3 regions of the Rhizobium ruizarguesonis genome follow, and region 2 is predicted to be linked to each of the others. Evidence: predicted binding sites of a transcription regulator. Region 2 holds the regulator's gene; each other region holds the start of a gene.
What was found. The regulator PhoB, encoded in region 2, activates phosphate uptake and scavenging genes when phosphate is short. The targets are predictions, from matches to a motif close to TGTCATNNANCTGTCAT.

Region 1: the regulator PhoB is predicted to act here: its motif matches at 2,759-2,775, upstream of J3P73_RS08935 (alpha-D-ribose 1-methylphosphonate 5-triphosphate diphosphatase).
Region 3: the regulator PhoB is predicted to act here: its motif matches at 5,222-5,238, upstream of J3P73_RS23420 (DUF2794 domain-containing protein).

What each region holds. Positions count from the first base shown of each region.
Region 1 covers NZ_CP071678.1:1,796,812-1,804,298, forward strand. The annotation lists gene J3P73_RS08925 (molybdopterin-containing oxidoreductase family protein) at 1-2,064, shown strand, start outside; gene J3P73_RS08930 (NUDIX domain-containing protein) at 2,061-2,654, shown strand; gene J3P73_RS08935 (alpha-D-ribose 1-methylphosphonate 5-triphosphate diphosphatase) at 2,833-4,002, shown strand; gene purN (phosphoribosylglycinamide formyltransferase) at 4,085-4,756, opposite strand; gene purM (phosphoribosylformylglycinamidine cyclo-ligase) at 4,753-5,826, opposite strand; gene J3P73_RS08950 (AI-2E family transporter) at 6,072-7,196, shown strand; gene hdaA (DnaA regulatory inactivator HdaA) at 7,189-7,487, shown strand, end outside.
Region 2 covers NZ_CP071678.1:641,988-649,474, reverse strand. The annotation lists gene J3P73_RS03175 (aspartate aminotransferase family protein) at 1-132, opposite strand, end outside; gene J3P73_RS03170 (GcrA family cell cycle regulator) at 553-1,086, shown strand; gene phoB (phosphate regulon transcriptional regulator PhoB) at 1,370-2,053, opposite strand; gene phoU (phosphate signaling complex protein PhoU) at 2,187-2,900, opposite strand; gene pstB (phosphate ABC transporter ATP-binding protein PstB) at 2,945-3,760, opposite strand; gene pstA (phosphate ABC transporter permease PstA) at 3,776-5,098, opposite strand; gene pstC (phosphate ABC transporter permease subunit PstC) at 5,095-6,576, opposite strand; gene J3P73_RS03140 (substrate-binding domain-containing protein) at 6,747-7,487, opposite strand, start outside.
Region 3 covers NZ_CP071678.1:4,792,214-4,799,700, reverse strand. The annotation lists gene ccmB (heme exporter protein CcmB) at 1-250, opposite strand, end outside; gene ccmA (heme ABC exporter ATP-binding protein CcmA) at 303-950, opposite strand; gene acnA (aconitate hydratase AcnA) at 1,213-3,903, shown strand; gene J3P73_RS23425 (DUF1223 domain-containing protein) at 4,137-4,877, shown strand; gene J3P73_RS23420 (DUF2794 domain-containing protein) at 5,261-5,662, shown strand; gene J3P73_RS23415 (GNAT family N-acetyltransferase) at 5,670-6,227, opposite strand; gene J3P73_RS23410 (hypothetical protein) at 6,349-6,669, opposite strand; gene J3P73_RS23405 (Bax inhibitor-1/YccA family protein) at 6,745-7,473, opposite strand.

The DNA of each region.
Region 1 (7,487 bases), 1.2 Mb from region 2:
GACTGTCCCTCCACCTGCGCGCTGGAGGTCGATATATCAGAGGATGGCCGCATAGGCCGTGTGCGCGGCGCCAATGACCATTCCTACACGTCGGGTGTCATCTGCGCCAAGGTCGCCCGTTATGCCGAGCGGCTCTACCATCCCGACCGTCTGATGCATCCTCTACGCCGCGCCGGTGCCAAGGGGGCAGGGCAGTGGCAGCAGATTTCCTGGGACGATGCGCTCGATGAGATCGCCGAAGCCTTTGTGAAGTCCGAGGCAAGGGACGGCAGCGAGGCGATCTGGCCCTATTTCTACGCTGGTACCATGGGCTGGGTGCAGCGCGATTCCATCGATCGCCTGCGTCATGCCAAGCGTTACTCCGGCTTCTTCTCCTCGATCTGCACCAACCCCGCCTGGACCGGCTTCACGATGGCGACCGGCACGCTGCGCGGTCCCGATCCACGCGAGATGGGCCGCACCGATTGCGTCGTCATCTGGGGCACCAACGCGGTCTCGACGCAGGTCAACGTGATGACCCACGCCATCAAGTCGCGCAAGGAGCGCGGTGCGAAGATCGTCGTCATCGACATCTACGACAATCCGACGATGAAGCAGGCCGACATGGCGCTGATCGTCAGGCCCGGCACCGACGCCGCACTCGCCTGCGCCGTCATGCACATCGCCTTCCGAGACGGCCATGCCGACCGTGACTATATGGCGAGATATGCCGATGATCCCGCCGGCCTCGAAGCGCATCTGAAAACCAAGACGCCGCAATGGGCTGCTGCCATCACCGGCCTTTCGGTCGAGGAGATCGAAGCCTTCGCCAGCCTCGTCGGCACGACGAAGAAAACCTTCTTCCGCCTGGGCTATGGCTTCACCCGCCAGCGCAACGGCGCGGTCGCCATGCATGCGGCGGCCTCAATCGCCACCGTCCTCGGCTCCTGGCAATATGAGGGCGGCGGCGCCTTCCATTCGAACAGCGACATCTTCCGCTTGAACAATGCGGAACTGACCGGCCGGTCGATGAAGGATGCGGATGTCCGCATGCTCGATCAATCCCAGATCGGCCGCGTGCTGACCGGTGACGCTGTCGCGCTGCGCCATCGCGGCCCGGTGACGGCGATGCTGATCCAGAACACCAATCCCGCCAACATCGCCCCCGAGCAGCGCCTCGTCAGGCGCGGCTTTGCCCGCAACGACCTCTTCGTTGCCGTGCACGAGCAGTTCATGACCGAAACGGCCGAGATCGCCGATATCGTCATCCCGGCAACGATGTTCGTCGAACATGACGACATCTATCGGGCCGGCGGCCAGAACCATATCCTGCTGGGGCCGAAGCTGGTCGAGCCGCCGCCAACCGTGCGCACCAATCTCTTCGTCATCGAGGAATTGGCAAAACGCCTCGGCGTCGCCGATCGCCCCGGCTTCGGCTTCACCGCCCGGGAGATGGTCGACCGCATTCTGGAGTCGAGCGGCCTGCCGGATTACGACCATTTCCTCGAACACAAATGGTTCGATCGTCAGCCCGCTTTCGAGGAGGCGCATTATCTGAATGGCTTTGCACATCCGGATGGCAAGTTCCATTTTCGCCCGGACTGGATCGATCAGCCGGCGCCGAACAAGCCCCCGGCTTCTATCGGCGCGCTCGGGCCGCATGCCGCGCTTCCTGCCTTCCCCGATCAGGTCGATGTCATCGAAGTCGCCGATTCCGAGCATCCCTTCCGGCTCGCCACCTCGCCGGCGCGCAACTTCCTGAATTCGAGCTTCTCCGAGACCAAGACCTCTCGCCAGAAGGAAGGTCGTCCTGAAGTGATGATCAATCCGGCCGACGCCGAAGCCAACGGCATCGCCCATGGCGATCTCGTCCGCATTGGCAACAGCCGCGGCGATCTGCGCCTCCACGCCCGCATCACCACCGAAGTCAAATCCGGCGTGCTGATCGCCGAAGGCCTCTGGCCGAACAAGGCGCATGTCGACGGCGAGGGCATCAACGTCTTGACCGGCGCCGACCCTGTCGCGCCCTATGGCGGGGCGGCCGTACACGACAACAAGGTCTGGCTTCGCAGGGACGCAGCATGATGCAGCCGAAATCACGTGTGAAGATCGTCAGCGAAGACACGCTGTCGAATGGGTGGACGCGGTTGAGCAGCTACCTGCTCGACTATATCGACCGCAAGGGCGCAACCCAGCGGTTGAAACGGGAGGTCTATCACCGAACGCCGGCCGCCTGCATCCTGCTTTATGATCCTAGGCGCGACCTCGTCGTTCTCGTCCGCCAATTCCGCCTCGCCGTTCATCTCAACGGCGATCCCAGCTGGATAATCGAGGTGCCGGCCGGCCTTCTCGACGATGACCATCCCGAAGCGGCTATCCGTCGCGAGGCGATGGAGGAGACCGGCTATCGCCTGCGCGATGCGCGCTTCCTATTCAAATCCTACACCTCACCGGGTGCCGTCACCGAAGTGGTCCACTTCTTCGCAGCCCTCGTCGACATCGCCGACCGCGTGGCGGAAGGCGGCGGCCTGGACGAGGAGCACGAGGATATCGAGGTCCTCGAAATCCCGCTCGACGAGGCGGCGGCGATGATCGAAACCGGCGAGATCTTCGACGTCAAAACGATCGTGCTTCTGCAATGGGCCGCGTTGAACAGGGCAAGGCTGACGGCCTGATCGCGATCATTTCGCGGGATCGAGGGACCGGTGAATCTGCGGGGCGAGTGCATCGGATCATTTCCAAAGCGCAAGTTTCCGCTTTAAGATGATAAGGCGCGAAATTTCATACGACTGTCACGAAGCGGTTCTATCCGCTGCGGTTTGTCAATCATCGGATGCGGTCAGGAGAAAGCCCATGTGGCTCAGCAATTTCACCCTCGTTCTCCCTAACGAGGTGGTGAGGGAAGGTTCCGTGCGTGTTGAGGATGGGGTTATCGCCGAGATCAGGCCGGAGCCGGTCGCCGGTGCTGCCATCGATGGCGGCGGGCGGCTGCTGATGCCCGGATTCGTCGATCTCCACGGCGACATGATCGAGCGCGAAATCGCCCCACGGCCGAACGCGACGATGCCGATCGATTTCGGCATCCACGAACTCGACAAAAAGCTTGCCGCCGCTGGTGTCACGACGGCGTTTGCCGCCGTCTCCTTCGCGACCGAAAGCGTCTACGGCCACGTCCGCTCGCTGGAGACGACATCAGCGGTGATCGAGGGCATTAACCGCCTGCGCGGCGATCTGCTGATCGACCACCGCGTCCACGCCCGCTACGAAATCACCAATGTCGGGGCAGCTCCCGCGCTCGAGCGCCTGCTGAATGCCGATCAGATCGACATGGTCTCGCTGACCGACCACACGCCGGGCCAGGGCCAGTACAACAACCTGCAAAGCTATATCCTCAGCATCTCCGAGCGCCGCGCCATCTCCGAGGAAATGGCGGCGGAGATCGTCGCCAAGCGCATCGCCATGCGCAGCAATCCTGACATCGAGGCCAAGCTGAAGGAGATCGTCGCGCTGTCGCTGAAGCACAAGCTGTCGCTTGCCTCGCATGACGATGACAGCGTCGAAAAAGTCGCCGAAATGCACGATCTCGGTGTCACCATCAGCGAGTTTCCGGTCACCGCACCTGCGGCGGAGGAGGCGCGCCGTCGTGGCCTCTGGACGCTGATGGGCGCGCCGAACGCACTGCGCGGCCAGTCGATGTCGGGCAATCTCAGCGCGCTCGATGCTGCAAGGGCCGGCCTGCTGAGCGTCATCGCCGCCGATTATCATCCGGCCGCCTTCGTACCCGGCATCTTCAAGCTTGCCGACATGGTGGAAGGTGGCCTGCCGGCAGCCGTTGCCATGGCGACCGGCAATGCTGCCCGTTCGGCCGGATTGCTGGATCGCGGCGAGATCGCCATCGGCCAGCGCGCCGATCTTGTCGCGGTTGAGCCGGGTGATATCAATCGCATCCGCGCCACGTTCCGCGCCGGCCGCTTCGTCTATAGCGACGGCACGCTGCATCCGCTGCGGGCCTTGGCGGCTTAGAGCAATTCCAGGAAAAGTGCGAAGCGGTTTTCCCAGGCAAAGCGCGAAGCGCTTTTGCCGGGAATTGCGTAAAACAAGCGGCCTAAGAGCGGTCGCCGATCAGCGAAATGAGTTGAGCCCTGGGTACGGTGGTTGAGGCCTCTGTGCTCATGGCCCTGCCGCCTTCCATCGTCACACGGCCTTCGGCAAAGAGCCGCAAGGCTTGCGGATAGATCTGGTGTTCGATGGTGAGCACACGCGCGGCAAGGCTATCGGCCGTGTCGCCGGAAAGAACCGGCACGGCCGCCTGGCCGATCACCGGTCCCTCGTCCATGCCTTCGGTGACGAAATGCACGGTGCAGCCGGCAATACGCATGCCGGCGTCGATTGCCCGCTGATGTGTATGCAGGCCCGGAAACAGCGGCAGCAGGGAAGGGTGGATGTTGAGCATCCGGCCTTCGTAACGCTGGATGAAGGTCGGCGTCAGCAGCCGCATGTAGCCTGCCAGGCAGAGAATGTCGGGCGAAAGCTCATCGAGCGCCGAAAAGATCGCCGCCTCATGCGCGTCCTTGCTGGCATAGTCCTTGCGAGGAAAGGCAAAGGTGGCAATACCTTCGGCGGCGGCCTTGGCAAGCCCGCCGGCATCCGCCTTGTCGGAGATCACCCCGATGATCTCGGCCGGATAGTCGGCTGCCTTCGCCGCCGCAACCAGCGCCATCATGTTGGAGCCGCTGCCTGATATGAAGACGACGGCGCGTTTGCGCGGCGAGCTCATATGGCAAGCGTACCCTTGTAGACCGTGCCGGCGGCGCCCTCGTCGCGGGCGATCATGCGACCGAGCGTGACAACGGTCTCGCCCTCGGCTTCGAGAGCCGCGGAAACCGTCGCGACATTCTCGCTGGCGACAACGGCGATCATGCCCACACCGCAGTTAAAGGTGCGCAGCATTTCCCTGGAGTCGACGCCGCCCGCTTTGGCGAGCCATGAAAACACCGGCGGCACCTTGACGGCGGCAAGATCGATCTCGGCCGCCAGATGCTTCGGCAGGACGCGCGGAATATTTTCCGGGAAGCCACCGCCGGTGATGTGCGCCAGCGCCTTGATGGCGCCGGTTTCGCGGATCGCCTTCAGAAGCGGCTTCACATAGATACGGGTCGGCTCGAGCAGAGCTTCGCCGAGCCGCCGGCCTTCGGCAAACGGTGCGGCTGCGCTCCAGTCGAGGCCGGACAATTCCACGATCTTGCGCACCAGCGAAAAGCCGTTGGAATGGACGCCGGAGGAGGCAAGGCCGAGGATCACGTCACCTTCGGCAATATCGCCTGTTGGCAGGAGCTTGCCGCGTTCGGCAGCACCGACGGCAAAACCCGCGAGATCGTAGTCGCCGGAGGAATACATGCCGGGCATCTCGGCCGTCTCGCCGCCGATTAGCGCGCAGCCCGCCTCGCGGCAGCCGGCGGCAATGCCGCCGACGATGGCCGCGCCTTGGTCGGGGTCGAGCTTGCCGGTCGCGAAATAATCGAGGAAGAACAGCGGCTCGGCGCCCTGTACCACGAGATCGTTGACGCACATGGCGACGAGGTCGATGCCGACGGTGTCGTGATAGTCGGCATCGATCGCAATCTTCAGCTTGGTGCCGACACCGTCATTGGCAGCGACGAGAACCGGATCGGTAAAACCCGCCGCCTTGAGGTCGAACAGCCCGCCGAAGCCGCCGATCTCGCCGTCGGCGCCGGGACGGCGCGTCGAGCGCACCGCCGGCTTGATCTTCTCGACGAGGAGGTTTCCGGCATCGATATCGACGCCCGCATCGCTATATGTCAGGCCGTTTTTCCCAGACTGGCTCATGCTGGTCTCCGATGGCTATTTCAGGCGGCAAACGTGCCGCGTCATCTGCCGGTCGCAATTGCATGACAGGGGCTTTTATGCAAGCGCTGCATGGCAAAAGCCCCCAATTTCCCGCGTCTTCCCTGAGCCTTTCGGGGATTTTGCCCGACAGGGTTGACCATCTTTGCGCCTGCATCCTATGTGCTGAATGGCCGCTTCGGATCGGATGCGGGGTTCGGCGACGGCGACGATCAGCGGGGAAGGCAATGCCACAGCAAGTCAGTGGGAACATTCTCAAGCGTCAGATCTTCTTCTGGCTGGCGGTGCTCGTGTTCTTCATCGTCTTTCTCTATGTCTTCAGCTCGATCCTGCTGCCCTTCATCGCCGGCATGGCGATCGCCTATTTCCTCGATCCGGTGGCCGACCGGCTGGAGCGCCTGGGTCTGAGCCGCATGATGGCGACCATCGGCATTCTCGTTGCCTTCGTCATCGTCTTCGCGCTGGCGCTGATGATCCTCATTCCGGTGCTGATCAGCCAGTTCAACGATTTCGCTCAGCGTCTGCCGGGTTATATCAGCCAATTACAGCAGTTCATCACGCAGGCGCAGAATTCGCTGCTACCGGACTGGGTCGAGAACCAGATGGGCACGATCAAGGACAATCTCTCCGGCATCCTGTCGGAGGGCATGGGCTTCCTGACCGGGCTTTTTGCGCAGATCTGGAATTCCGGCAAGGCGATCGTCGACGTCATATCGCTGCTCGTGGTCACCCCCGTCGTCGCCTTCTATATCCTGCTTGATTGGGATCGTATGGTTGCCAAGGTCGACCAATGGATCCCGCGCGATTATGTCGGCGATGTCCGCCAGATCGCCAAGGAGATCGACCAGGCGATCGCCGGTTTCATCCGCGGCCAGGGCTCGCTGTGTCTCATCCTCGGTATCTATTATGCCGTCGGCCTTTCTCTCGTCGGGCTGAATTTCGGCCTGCTGATCGGCCTCTTCGCCGGGATGATCAGTTTCATTCCCTATGTCGGCTCGATGGTTGGCCTCGTGCTCGCCATCGGCGTGGCGCTTGTGCAGTTCTGGCCCGATTATCCCTGGATCGGCCTGGTGCTCCTCGTCTTCTTCAGCGGTCAGTTCCTGGAAGGCAACATTCTGCAGCCGAAGCTCGTCGGCTCCAGCGTCGGCCTGCATCCGGTCTGGCTGATGTTTGCGCTCTTTGCCTTCGGCGCGCTCTTCGGTTTCGTCGGGCTTCTGGTTGCCGTGCCGGCTGCCGCTGCCGTCGGCGTCCTTGTTCGTTTCGCGATTTCACGCTACCTTCAGAGCGATCTTTATTTTGGCGGGTCGCCCAGTGGCCGCGCCCGGAAGACGAAATCTGTTCCCAATGAATGACGTGAAGAACGCTGATCCGAAGCGCAAGGCCGGAGAGCAGCTGCCGCTGGTCTTTTCGCACGATGCCGCAAGCGGGCGCGACGACCTCCTGATCTCGGAGCGTCTTGCCGCCGCCGTTTCGATCGTCGATGCCTGGCCGGCATGGCCATCGCCGGTCGTCGTACTCGCCGGCCCCGTCGGCTCGGGAAAATCGCACATCGCCCGCATCTGGCGGGAATTGAGCGGCGCCGTCGACATCCATCCCGAGCTTGGCTCGGATGCCGCGGTTACCGCCGCCGCCGGCCCGGTGCT
Region 2 (7,487 bases):
GGTGACGGCAACGCCGGCGCCGAAATCGAGATATCGCTCGCCGCTTTCGGTGATCAGCCACACGCCCTCGCCTCGCTCGAACCGCAGCGGGGCACGAGAATAGGTGTCATAAAGCGGCGCGGCTTCAGCCATGGCGCGATCTCCATCAAAGTTGCCGGGCAATGACTCCGGCTAAAGAAACCAGGCCCGAAAAATCAAAAATGCCGCCTTGCGGCGGCGAGTGGCACTATTTCCTTTTCGCGCTGCAATGTCAACAAAACTGCGCCCTTAGCTTATGCAGCAAGGGTGTACAGCGGCATTTTCAGTCTTCAACAGGCATTATTGCAGAAATGCCACGCAGGGGCAGCAAGTTGGGGAAAACTACGAATTCGATTCATCCGGATTCATGCGACTCTTGTCACGGAGTCAGCCTCACACTAGGTTAAAGTTCAATTACTAGACTGCATGCGGCGGAACTAGTCACCAAAATTGATCAAGCGTTTCTTGTTTCGGAGCTCCCGGGACAACGGTGAGGGATTCTGCCATCACCAACGCAGAAGGTGGAGACAGGGCATGAACTGGACAGACGAGCGGGTCGAGAAACTCAAGAAACTTTGGGCCGAAGGACTGAGCGCCAGCCAGATCGCTGCGCAGCTTGGCGGGGTCAGCAGAAATGCGGTCATCGGCAAAGTGCACCGGCTGAGCCTTCCCGGCCGTGCCAAGGCCGGCGGCACCAACACCGCGGCACGAACGCCGAAGCGCAATACCTCGGCGCCGCGCGCGCCGAACTACGCCTCGCGGGTCACTACCCGCACCGTTACCCGCCAGCAGGGCGCGACCATGCTGAAGGAAGAGATCGAGATCGAAACGATCGAGGAAATGGAATACGTGCCGAGAGGCAACGTGGTCGTGCCGATTTCCCGACGCCTCGGCCTGACGGAACTGACCGAACGCACCTGCAAGTGGCCGGTCGGCGATCCGCTGAAGGACGACTTCCATTTCTGCGGCTGCGAATCCCCCGACAATTCGCCCTATTGCGGCTATCACCAGAAGCTTGCCTACCAGCCGGTCAACGAACGCCGCCGGGCAGCAGCGCGGGCCAGCTGAGCGGGCTGACCATCGTCAGAATGCAGAAACGGGCCGAGTGGCCCGTTTTTTTGTGCGCGTGGATGGGAGCGCTCGTTGCGGGGATGGCTGTCCCTCACCCTAACCCTCTCCCCGTAAACGGGGCGAGGGGACGTGCCCTGCAAAAGGTTGTGGGGAACGGAGAGGTCGCGGCATATCCCCTTCGCCCCGTTTACGGGGAGAACGTGGCGGCAGCCGGATGAGGGGCAGTCCATCGCCGCGAACCGACAGCAGCGGGACAAGCCCGAGCATGACGAAAAAGCCCTCAGGCTTCCATCGAATAACCGGCGCCGCGGACGGTGCGGATGACGTCCTGCATGTTGGAAAAATTCAGCGCCTTGCGCAGGCGGCCGACATGGACGTCGACGGTGCGCTCGTCGACATAGATATCGTGGCCCCAGACGCCGTCCAACAGCTGCGAGCGGGAGAAGACCCGGCCTGGCGACGACATCAGGAATTCCAGCAGGCGGAATTCGGTGGGGCCGAGGCGGACTTCGCGGGTCTTGCGATGGACGCGATGGGTCTCGCGGTCGAGCTCGATGTCACCGCATTTCAGCACCGTCGACAGCACTTCGGGACGGGCGCGGCGCAGCATCGCCTTGACGCGGGCAACAAGCTCGGGGGTCGAGAAGGGCTTGACGACATAATCGTCGGCGCCTGTCGACAGCCCGCGGACACGCTCGCTCTCCTCGCCGCGCGCCGTCAGCATGATGATCGGCAGGCGCTCGGTTTCCGGCCGCATGCGCAGGCGCCGGCAAAGCTCGATGCCGGAGACGCCGGGCAGCATCCAATCGAGGATGAGCAGATCGGGCGTGCGCTCCTGAAGCCGCATTTCGGCTTCGTCGCCACGAAGGATGGTATCGACCTCGAAGCCTTCCGCTTCGAGATTGTAGCGAAGGAGCACGCTGAGGGCTTCCTCGTCTTCAACAACTGCAACTCTCGGGATCATGCGTGTCGGTCTCCTCGCGCATGATCCTTAAACCGGGGGTGATTTAAGCAATGCATCCTGCGCAAAATCAGAATTGGCTGCGACCTCTTGCGCGCCCGGATGGGCGCGCACGCAAGCGGCGGGGTGTGGGCGGTTATTCGGTGACCGCGCCGACGGTGTTGGCGCTGTCGTCCTTCGGACGGTCGCCTTCCGGCTGCGCGCCTGTCGTCATGTAAAAGATCGTCTCGGCGATGTTGGTGGCGTGGTCGCCGATGCGCTCGATGTTCTTGGCGCAGAAGAGAAGATGCGTGCAGCTGGTGATGTTGCGCGGATCTTCCATCATGTAGGTCAGGAGCTCGCGGAACAGCGAGGTGTACATCGCGTCGATCTCGTTGTCGCGTTCGCGGATCGCATTTGCCTTGTCGGCTGAACGATTGGTGTAGACATCGAGCACTTCCTTGAGCTGGACGAGCGCCAGCTCGGACAGATGCTCAAGGCCGCGGGCGAGCTTGCGGGGAACGCCGGTGCTTTGGACGGCGATGACGCGCTTGGCGGTGTTCTTGCCGAGGTCGCCGACGCGTTCGAGATCGGCGGCGATGCGGATCGAACCCATGATTTCGCGCAGGTCCGAAGCCATTGGCTGACGGCGGGCGATGGTGACGATCGCCTTGTCGCCGATTTCGCGTTCGGCGTGATCGAGGATCACGTCGTCGGAGATGACCTTCTGCGCCAGCGCGGTATCGCCGTTGACAAGAGCGCGCACGGCTTCGCTGACCATCTGCTCGGCCAGGCCGCCCATTTCGGAAATCCGCCTGGACAGGAACTTCAAGTCATCATCATAGGCAGAAAAAATATGTGTCGATGCCATGGGGCTTTATCCTCGAATAACGGGAAGGCTTGGTGTCGCCAAAATCAACCGAAGCGACCCATGATGTAGTCCTGGGTGCGCGGATCGTCGGGATTGGTGAACATCTTGTCGGTGTCGTTCTCCTCGACGAGATTGCCGAGGTGGAACATGGCGGTGCGCTGCGAAACGCGCGCGGCCTGCTGCATGGAGTGGGTGACGATGACGATCGTGTAGTTCTCGCGCAGCTCGTGGATCAGCTCCTCGACCTTGGCGGTGGCGATCGGGTCGAGCGCCGAGCAGGGCTCGTCCATCAGGATAACTTCGGGGCTGACGGCGACGGCGCGCGCAATGCAGAGGCGCTGCTGCTGGCCGCCCGACAGGCCAGTGCCGGATTCGTGCACGCGGTCCTTGACCTCGTTCCAGAGGCCGGCGCGCTGCAGGCTGGTCTCGACGATCTGGTCGAGGTCGGCCTTCGACTTGGCAAGGCCATGGATGCGCGGGCCGTAGGAGACGTTTTCATAGATCGTCTTCGGGAACGGGTTGGGCTTCTGGAAGACCATGCCGACCCGGGCGCGAAGCTCGACGACGTCGATATCGGGATCATAGATATCGTCGGTATCAAGCGTGATCTTGCCGGTGACGCGGCAGCCGTCGATCGTGTCGTTCATGCGGTTGAGGCACCGCAGGAAGGTCGACTTCCCGCAGCCGGACGGGCCGATCAGGGCGGTTACCGTGTTTTCGCGGACGTTCAGGTTCACATCGAAAAGCGCGCGCTTCTCGCCGTAGTAAACCGAGACTTCCTTTCCGATCATCTTATAAGGGACGTTGCTCATCTTGCGATCCAGCGCCTTTTCAACTGCAGCTTCCGTCAACATATTCATGATGTTTAACTCCGTTTACCAGCGGCGCTCGAAGCGACGACGCAAGAGGATGGCGCCCATGTTCATGACGATCAGGAACAGGAGCAGGACGATGATGGCACCCGAAGTACGCTCAACGAAGGCACGTTCGGCCTCGTTGGCCCACATATAGACCTGTACGGGCAGAGCCGTCGAGGGATCGAGCGGTGTCGTCGGCGCGTTGGCGACGAAGGCGACCATGCCGATGAGGAGCAGCGGCGCGGTTTCGCCGAGCGCGTGCGCCAGGCCGATGATCGTGCCGGTGAGGATGCCGGGCATGGCAAGCGGCAGAACATGGTGGAACACCATCTGCATCTTCGAAGCGCCGAGGCCGAGTGCTGCGGCGCGGATCGACGGCGGCACGGCGCGCAGAGCCGCACGCGTGGCGATGATGATCGTCGGCAGGGTCATCAGCGTCAGCACCAGACCACCGACCAGCGAAGCCGAGCGCGGCAGGCCGATGAAGTTGATGAAGACGGAAAGACCGAGCAGGCCGTAGACGATGGAAGGAACCGCGGCGAGGTTGTTGATGTTGACCTCGATCAGATCCGTCAGCTTGTTCTTCGGCGCAAACTCCTCGAGATAGATCGAGGCGGCGACGCCGATCGGCAGAGCAAGCACGAGGACGATCAGCATCAGATAGAGCGAGCCGATCAGGGCGACGCCCAGGCCTGCGGCCTCCGGACGGCTGGAATTGCCGTTGACGAAGAGGCCGGTGTTGAACTGCTTGTGGAGAGCGCCGCTCGCCTTCAGCTCGTTCATCCAGGCAACCTGCTTGTCGTTGACCTTGCGGTTCTTCTCATCGACCGAGAGGTCAATCTGGCCCTTGCTGGCGCTGTCGACATTGGCGTCGGCGAGCACCGTGACGTTGACCGTCTTGCCGATGAGCGACGGATCGGCGATCACCATATCGCGCAGCTGGATCGGCGCGCTCTTCGACAGCATGGCGGATGCATCGCGCACGTCGGGACGGCTCGAGGCATTGATGTTCAGCTGCTTGACGATCGCGTCACGCAGGAGAACCGGATAGTTGGCGGCGATCAGCACCGAAGGGTCGGTCGCACGCTTATTGTTTGGATCGATCGTCTTCTCGGAAAATTCGATCGGCAGGGTGACCGCCGTCTGCTGGAAGGCGGTATAGCCTTTGCCGATCACCGTCCACAGCAGGATGAAGAGAAAGACGAGACCGAAGGTGATGGCGGCGATGCCATAGGCCTGGAACCGGCGCTCGGCGGCATAGCGGCGCTTGATGCCGATATCGCGGCGCACGGGCGCCTTGGAAACGGTGACGCCGGCTGTGGGAGAAACAATATCCGTCATTCGTACTGCTCCCGGTATTTGCGCACGATGTAGAGCGCATAGATATTGAGGCAAAGCGTGATGCAAAACAGCGTGATGCCAAGGGCAAAGGCAACCAGCGTCTGCGGCGAGGTGAACTCGAGGTCACCGGTCAGTTGGTTGACGATCTTGACGGTCACCGTCGTCATCGGCTCGAAGGGATTGATCTGAATGCGGGCGGCGACACCGGCGGCCAGCACGACGATCATGGTTTCGCCGATGGCGCGCGAGGCCGTCATCAGCAATGCGCCGACGATGCCGGGAAGGGCTGCGGGCAAGACCACTTTCTTGATGGTTTCAGAACGTGTGGCACCAAGACCGAGCGAACCGTCACGCAGTGACCGCGGCACGGCGGTGATGATGTCGTCCGACAGCGAAGACACGTAGGGGATCAGCATGATGCCCATGACGATGCCGGCCGTCAGAACGCTCTGCGCCTGGATGAAATTGCTGTAATTGCCGGACAGAAGGCCGCTGATCTGGGCGGAGAAATCGCGCAGGAACGGACCGACGGTGACGAGCGCGAAGAAGCCGTAGACGATCGTCGGAATGCCGGCGAGCACTTCAAGCAGCGGCTTGGCGATCGAGCGCACCCTCATCGAGGCGTATTCGGCCATGTAGATGGCGGCGAAGAGGCCGACCGGCACGGCGACCAGCATGGCGACCAGGCCGATATAGATCGTGCCGAGCAGCAGCGGGATCAGGCCGAACTGGCCGAAGGACGAGCTGCCGGCGCCGGCAAAGCGCGGATCCCAGACGGTGCCGAAGAAGAAGTCCATGGCAGGAACGGCCGCAAAGAAGCGGGCGGCTTCCGACAGCATGGAGAACACGATGCCGATCGTCGTTAGAATGGCGATCGAGGAGGCGAGCAGCAGGCCCCAGAGCATGACGCGCTCGACCCGGTTGCGGGCGCGGAAGCGTGGAGCGATGGAACGCAGCGCATAGAAGGCGCCGGCAACAGCGAGAGCGAAGACGATCACCGTCATGGCGATGCGGCTCATCATGCTCATGGCGTTGAGCTTTTTGGCGGCGTCGAGCATGTAGGGCAGCGGCTGGCTGGCAAGCGGCACACCCTTTTCGAGGAGCTTGGCCTGCAGGGCAGCTGGATCGTTGGCGACCGCAGCAGTTTCATCCGAGGTCAGCATCGTCAGGCCGCGGGCGACCGTCGCCACCATCGAATAACCAAGATCCTGCTCGACCGAGGCTTGCGCCTTGACGTCGTCGGGAACAGTGCCGCGAACCGAGGACTGGATGATGCCGGGGCTGATGGAGAGCCAGAGGCAGAGGACGATGAGGGCGGGAAGAACCGCCCAGATCGCGGCATAGGCGCCGTAATAGGCCGGTCGCGAATGCAATGCGGAGGATCGGCCTCCGGCAAGCGCCGTGGCGCGGCTGCGCGCGACCAGATAGGCGGCGGCTCCAATCACCACAAGGCACAAAAGTATGATGGATGTGCTCATTCGTTACGTCCCCAGGCCCATGGCCCCCAAAAAGCCCGGCAGCTTCATCAGCCTGCCTTCAGCTTCCAATCATGGAGAAGGAATTCAACCCTGCAGCTCCAGAACCGCCGGCGCGCAGGGACATAAGGCAATGCCGGCGCGGGCTGAAAGGCACCGCGCCGGCAAAGTGATTACATGGACTTGCCGGCTTCGACGTCCTTGCGGATCGCGTCACGTTCGGCATCCGGAGCGGCAACGAGGCCGTATTCGACGAGCGGGCTGTCGGGGCCGATCATCTGGTCGGATACGAAGAAGTTGACGTATTCCTTCAGGCCCGGAACGGCGCCGAGATGTGCCTTCTTGACGTAGAAGAACAGCGGGCGGGAAACCGGGTAGGTGCCGTTAGCGATCGTTTCGGTGGACGGAACGATACCGCTCATGCTCGCAACCTTGAGCTTGTCGGCGTTGTTTTCGTAGAAGGAAAGGCCGAATACGCCGACGCCGGTCTTGTTGGCGGCGATGCGTGCGAGGGTTTCCGGATAGTCGCCATCGATGTCAACGGCAACGCCGTCCTTGCGAACTGCGACGCAGGCCTTGCCCTGGGCAGCCTTGTCGGCGATTTCCTTGGCGATGACGTCGATTGCGCCAGAGGCCTTGCAGCCGGCGGCGAGAACGTTCTGTTCGAAGACTTCGCGGGTGCCGTGCTTTTCGCCCGGGATGTAGGCAGCGATATCAACAGCCGGAAGCTTCGGGTTGACTTCCGACCACTTCTTGTAAGGGTTGGCGACGAGCTTGCCGTCGACGACGACCTGGGCTGCGAGGGCCTTGTAGATGTCGGCAGGAACGTAGGCGACGTCAGGGTTGGAAGCGTCAGTTGCGAAGACGATGCCGTCGTAGCCGATCTTGACTTCCTGGATGTCGGTTACGCCGGC
Region 3 (7,487 bases), 890 kb from region 2:
CCTGCATCAGCATCAGGTCAAGCGATCCGTCGTCGCGCTCGGCCTGGAACAGGCGGTCGAGGCCGAGAAGGGCGGCGAGCAGCGCCCCGATCCAGACGATGGCGGGGCCGATGCGCGAAAGCAGCTTGAGATCGGGGCCGACGCCGAAGGGAATGACGGCGACGATGGTCAGGAAGAACAGCACGCCGATCAGCGCACCGCCGCCGGCGCGGATGGAAAGTTTCAGGTCGCGGAGGAAGAGGGCGGTCATGCGAGGCAGCTCTCTAGATATGCGGTTGACGGGGTAGCTACGTCGAGAAGCATCAACCCCATACCCCATGATCGACCCCGGCAAAGCCCGTCATCTTCAATTCCTGCGAATTCCTCAGCCGCAGCGGCTGATGCGTCGCCGCCAGCACGATGCCGCCCTTTTCCAGATGCGCCGTTATCAAATCGGTAAACAGCCGGTAGGCGCTGGCATCGAGTGCCGCGGTCGGCTCGTCGAGGATCCAGACCGGGCGGTGGGCAACGAGCAACTTGGCGAAGGCGAATCGGCGCTGCTGGCCGGCGGAGAGATAACCGAAGGGAAGGTGAGTGATTCCCGAAAGACCGACCGCTTCGGCGGCGTCCTCGACGGCGAGGCTGGCAGCGCCGCCTGTGTCACCGAGAAAGACACGCCAGAAATCGAGATTTTCTGCAACCGTAAGTTCATTCTTCATCGCGTTTCGATGGCCAAGGTAGTGGCTGACCTCGCCCGGATGGCTACCTCCCGGGCTCCCTTCGTCGTGAAATATGACAGTGCCTTTTTCCGGCCTCAGCAGTCCGGCGGCCACACGCAGCAAAGTGGACTTTCCCGATCCATTTCTACCCGTGAGGACAAGCGCCTCGCCGGCCGCCAAGTGAAAGGAAATGTTAACGAAAATGAGATCCTCACCGCGCCTTGCAGCCAGATTTTCGGCGGTGAGATGCATGCGTCGGCTCTTTCTCGGTTTCGGCTTCCGGCGGGGTCAAAAAATGTCCGATTTTGACTGTCCTCGGGTATGGCAAGTTTTTAGGAAATTATCTATAAGACCTGCAACCACGCCAGCGGTCGGCGTGAATTTCATCCTTGCGCCGAACTTGGAGCGTCTGTTCCACGTGCGGACAGCGGAAATGGCCGTACCCGCATCCTGATGTGCATTAAGTGCATAGGCGTTCGCACGACTGTGTTGGCTATCAGAAACGGGGTCTCTCGTGTCTAAATCTCTTGACAGTTTCAATTGTCGTTCCACGCTCTCCGTGAACGGGAAGGACTATGTCTATTACAGCCTGCCCAAGGCTGAGGCAAACGGTCTGGCCGGTGTGTCGAAGCTTCCCTATTCGATGAAGGTGCTGCTTGAAAACCTGCTGCGCTTCGAAGACGGCCAGTCGGTCACCAAGGAGCACATCCTGGCCGTTGCCGAATGGTTGAACAATAAGGGCGCGGTCGAAAACGAGATCGCCTATCGCCCGGCGCGCGTGCTGATGCAGGACTTCACCGGCGTTCCCGCCGTCGTCGATCTTGCCGCTATGCGCGACGCGATGGTGTCGCTCGGCGGCGATCCCGAGAAGATCAACCCGCTCGTTCCCGTCGATCTTGTCATCGACCACTCCGTCATCGTCGACGAATTCGGCACGCCGCAGGCCTTCGCGCGCAACGTCGAGCTGGAATACCAGCGCAACGGCGAGCGCTACCGTTTCCTGAAGTGGGGCCAGCAGGCCTTCAAGAATTTCCGCGTCGTGCCTCCCGGCACCGGCATCTGTCATCAGGTCAATCTCGAGTATCTCGGCCAGACCGTCTGGACCAAGGAAGAAGACGGCGAGACGATCGCCTATCCGGATACTTGCGTCGGCACCGACAGCCACACGACGATGATCAACGGTCTCGGCGTTCTCGGCTGGGGTGTGGGCGGTATCGAAGCGGAAGCTGCGATGCTCGGCCAGCCGGTCTCGATGCTGCTGCCCGAAGTCATCGGCTTCAAGCTGACCGGCAAACTCAAGGAAGGCGTCACGGCGACCGACCTCGTTCTCACCGTCGTGCAGATGCTGCGCAAGAAGGGCGTCGTTTCGAAGTTCGTCGAATTCTTCGGCCCCGGTATGGACAACATGCCGCTCGCCGACCGCGCGACGATCGGCAACATGGGTCCGGAATACGGCGCCACCTGCGGCTTCTTCCCGGTCGACGGCGAAACCATCAACTACCTCACCATGTCCGGCCGCACTCATGACCGGATCGCCCTCGTCGAAGCCTATTCGAAGGCGCAGGGCATGTGGCGTGAGGGCGACGGTTCCGAGCTCGTCTTCACCGATACGCTGGAACTCGATCTGAACGACGTCGTGCCGTCGATGGCCGGCCCGAAGCGTCCGGAAGGCCGTATCTCGCTCGAGAATATCGCGACCGGTTTTGCCGGCTCGATGGATGCCGACTACAAGAAACCCGGCCAGTTGAACAACCGCTATGCGGTTGAAGGCACCGACTTCGATCTCGGCCACGGTGACGTGGCGATCGCTGCTATCACGTCGTGCACCAACACCTCCAACCCGTCAGTGCTGATCGCCGCCGGCCTTCTTGCCCGCAACGCCGTTGCCAAGGGCCTGAAGACGAAGCCGTGGGTGAAGACCTCGCTGGCACCGGGAAGCCAAGTCGTCGGCGAATATCTCGCCAAGTCGGGCCTGCAGGCCGATCTCGACAAGCTCGGCTTCAACCTCGTCGGTTTCGGCTGCACCACCTGCATCGGCAATTCCGGCCCGCTGCCGGCGCCGATCTCGAAGACGATCAACGACAAAGGCCTTATCGTTTCCGGCGTTCTCTCCGGCAACCGTAACTTCGAAGGCCGCATCTCGCCCGACGTGCAGGCGAACTATCTCGCATCTCCGCCGCTGGTTGTCGCTTATGCGCTTGCCGGCACGGTGCAGACGGATCTGACCAAGGAGCCGATCGGTGAGGACCAGAGCGGCAACCCTGTTTATCTCAAGGACATCTGGCCGACCTCTAAGGAAGTCCAGGAATTCATCCTGAAATACGTGACGCGCGAACTCTACGAATCCAAGTACGCCGATGTCTTCAAGGGCGACGTCAACTGGCAGGCCGTTCAGGTTCCGCCGGGTCAGACCTATGCCTGGGACGACAATTCGACCTACGTGCAGAACCCGCCCTACTTCGTCGGCATGGGCAAGAAGGGCAGCGGCGTCTCCGACATCAAGGGCGCCCGCGTTCTCGGCCTGTTCGGCGACAAGATCACCACCGACCACATCTCGCCGGCCGGTTCGATCAAGGCGGCATCGCCCGCTGGCGCCTACCTCATCGACCACGACGTCGCCGTTGCCGATTTCAACCAGTACGGCACGCGCCGCGGCAACCATGAAGTGATGATGCGCGGCACCTTCGCCAATATCCGCATCCGCAACCACATGCTCGGCCCGAACGGCAAGGAAGGTGGCTACACCATCCATTACCCGTCGAAGGAAGAGACCTCGATCTACGACGCCGCGATGCAGTACAAGCAGGAAGGCGTGCCGCTCGTCATCTTCGCCGGTGTCGAATATGGCAACGGCTCCTCGCGCGACTGGGCTGCCAAGGGCACCAACCTGCTTGGCGTCAAGGCAGTGGTCGCCCAGTCCTTCGAGCGCATCCATCGCTCGAACCTGGTCGGTATGGGCATCATTCCCTTCGTCTTCGAAGAGGGCACGACCTGGCAGAGCCTCGGCCTCAAGGGCGATGAACTCGTCACCATCGAAGGTCTGGAAAAGATCAAGCCGCGCGAGAAGAAGATCGCCAAGATCACCTATGGCGACGGCACCGTGAAGGAGGTTCCGCTGCTGTCGCGCGTCGATACGCTCGACGAGGTGGTCTACCTCAACAACGGCGGCATCCTGCAGACGGTTCTGCGCGATCTCGCTGCCTGATTTTTAAGACACTTAGCTGACAATGGCCGCCGGAGAGCAGTTTCCGGCGGTTTTTCTTTGCGGCGACGGTCTTTAAACGGGGCTCACGATGATTTGTTTGCGCAAGTTCCCGTCGAGCTAGGTCTCACCCGTTCGTGACTTTTCGTTTGGACCCGGAAGGATTATTCGTACGTTCATATGTCAGAGCCTTCGGTTCCAACATGCCGTCGGCGCTGAAAAAGAGGTGCAGGTGAATGTCCCCCCGTTTTTTGATTCCGCTGATCGCCGGCGTTGTTCTCTCAGGCCCGCTGCAGGCCGAAGACGGCACGCCGAAAGGTGTCGTCGAACTCTTCACGGCGCAGGGCTGCTCTTCCTGTCCTCCCGCTGATGCCGCTTTCCGCAAGCTGGTGAACCAGGGCGATGTCATCGCGCTCGCCTATCATGTCGATTACTGGAACTATCTCGGTTGGGCCGATACGCTGAGTTCCAAGGAAAATACCGAGCGGCAGTATGGCTATGCCAAGACAATGGGCCGCAGCAACGTCTACACGCCGCAGGCCATCGTCAACGGACGTGGTCATCTGGCTGGCGCCGATCTAAATGGCATCAACAGCCAGATCGACACCTATAGCAGCGAAGGCAATGGGCTGACCGTTCCGATCAGTGCCGCTATGCGCGGCGACGAGCTGGAGATCAAGATCGGCGCGGGACAGGGCAAAGCCAATGTCGTGATGGTCTATTTCGACAAGGAAAAGACCATCGACGTCGAAAAGGGCGAGAACAGCGGCCAGAAGATCTCCTATCTGCACAGCGTCACCAATGTCGAAACCGTCGGCATGTGGGACGGCAAGGCGACCAGTCTGACGCTGCCGGCCAGCGTGTTGCAGAGGCCGCAGCTCGAGGGCTGCGCCATTCTGCTGCAATCGGCGACCGCAGACGGCGACCCGGCTGCGATCCTTGGCGCGACCGTGGTGATGGCTGGCAAAAATATTTGAAATTTCATCCGGGTACGGATGAAATGCTGGGGCGGCCCGGCCGAGCGTATTCGGGGCTGGGGTTAAGGTCGATACGCTCCGCCGGGCCCTTTGGCGCGCTGGCGCCAAACTGGAATTCATAAATCTCCTGCAAATGAGGCGCTGTTTTGACTGAAATGCGGCGCTGCGGAGAAAGCGTTAGCCTGCCCAGCGCATCATGCCTTCCGAAAATCGGACCAACTTTCGGAAGGCATGATGCGCAGACTCAAAGTGCTACAGCGTCCTTGCGCGAGAGACGCGCGGCGCTGTCGTGCGGCTGAATGTGACGGCCGGCACTCTTGCAATTTGCGGCGGCTCGGGCAAACTGTCACTCTCCTGTCACATGTGGAGGCCTTGTGAGACTGATGACAGATCAGCCGGATTTGCGACACGGCGAAAGCCGTTCCGTCGACCATAGTTCCTCAGTCGTCGTCGATCTCAGGGAATACAAGCAAAGCAAGGACCCGCTTCCGGTGACCTTCCACCGGCGTGAACTGGATGCGATCCTCTGGATCTACGGCCGGATGGTCGGTGACGGTGAATGGCGCGACTACGCCATCGATCACCTGAAGGACAGGGCGGTTTTTTCCGTTTTCAAGCGTTCCGGCGAAATGCCGCTCTTCCGCATCGAGAAAAACCCGAAGCTCGCCGCGAAGCAGGGCGCCTATTCCGTGATCAACACCAACGGCACCATCCTGAAGCGCGGTCACGAGCTGAACCAGGTGCTGAAGGTGTTCGACAAGGCCCTGAAGCTGGTCGACAAATAAACCCGCATCAGCCGGCAAACAGCGTGCCGGGATAGACGGACGGATCCGGATCGCTCGTCATGGCTTCGCCGAGCGCGCGCTGCATGAACATCGTGTCCAGCCAGCGGCCATGCTTATAGCCGGTGCCCTTCATCAGACCGACCTCCTCGAAGCCGGCTGCTCGATGAAGCGCGATCGAGGCGGGGCTGGCGCCGCCGATGACGGCTGCCATCTGACGGAAACCGAGTCCGGTGCAGCGGTCGATCAGTTCAGCAAGCAGCGCCTTGCCGATGCCCCGGCCGCGGGCCTCAGGCGCCAGATAGATCGAATCCTCGACCAGCCAGCGATAGGCGGGACGCGTGCGAAACGCCGAGACATAGGCGTAGCCGAGCAGGACGCCGCCCGCATCGACGGCGGCGATATAGGGATATTGCTGGCTGACGATGGCCGCAAAACGTTGCGCCAACTCGGCCTCGGACGGCGGTACGATCTCATAGCTCGCGACGCCGTTCAGGACGGATTCGCGGTAGATATCGGCGATGGCGGGAATATCGGCTTGCGAGGCTTTGCGCAGGAGGAAGGACATCGGCGGCTGGTCCAGCGGGAGGGCAGGGCTCCTCTAAAACCATTCCTGCAAAGCCGGCGCAACAAAAAAAGCCTATGCAAGCCCATGTGCAGATGATCATCAACGACATGCCCTGCCGCAGCTACTCTAGAATTTGGATCCTCAACCTTTCGGCTTGCTTGCGCGCCTGGCGCCTCACATACAGGACCAGCAATGGCGAGAAGACGAAAGCCATGACGACGTGCACCACAGCAGAGAGCACCAGGTCACTTCCTCTAATCGGGTCGATAGGTATCAGGTGCCAGTAGTCGATAGCCAGAACCCCTAAAATTGCGCCGGCCAAGGCGGCAATGGTGGCGCTGAGCCAAACAACGACCGAATAGAGCAGGCTATCAGGCAGTCGCTTCGCAAATAGTACTGCAACGACAATGCACGGGATGAAAACAAATCCTTGCAGTAGCATGCCCTACCCCCTCCGGCATTCACCCACAACAATAAAGGCGGCCGAAGCCGCCTTTTCGATCTCAGTCTGCCCTGCTTATTTACGGTTGCCCATGAACTGCAGCAGGAACATGAAGAGGTTGATGAAGTCGAGATAGAGCGTCAGAGCGCCCATGATCGCCTTGCGACCGGCCACGGCAACGTCATCAGCTTCCAGGTACAATTCCTTGATCCGCTGGGTATCGTAGGCGGTGAGGCCTGCGAAGATCAGAACGCCGAGCACCGAGATGGCGAACTGCACGGCAGACGACGCCAGGAAAATGTTGACCAGCGAAGCGATGATCAGGCCGAACAGACCCATCATCAGGAACGAGCCCATCGCCGACAGGTTACGCTTCGTCGTGTAGCCGTAAAGCGACAGCGCGCCAAAGGAGGCGGCGGTGACGAAGAAGGTCTGAACGACGCTCTGACCCGTGTAGATCAGGAAGATCGATGAGAGCGACAGGCCGACGAGCGCTGCGTAGACCGCAAAGGTCGTCTGGGCGGCAGCCACCGTCATCGTATTGATCCGGAAGCTCAGGAAGAACACCAGAGCGAGCGGCGCCAGAATGACCACCCACTTCAGCGGGCTCACATAGATCGCCTGACCGAAAGCGGTCAGCTCGCCATTGGCGAAGGCGAATTGGAACGACAGATATGCGGCCACACCGGTGATCGCCAGACCCAGCGCCATCAGGTTGTAGACCTTGAGCATATAAGCGCGCAGGCCTTGATCAATCATCTCGCCGGTCTGAGCGCGGCTTTGATAGTTACGAAGATCAGCCATAGTTTCCTCTTACA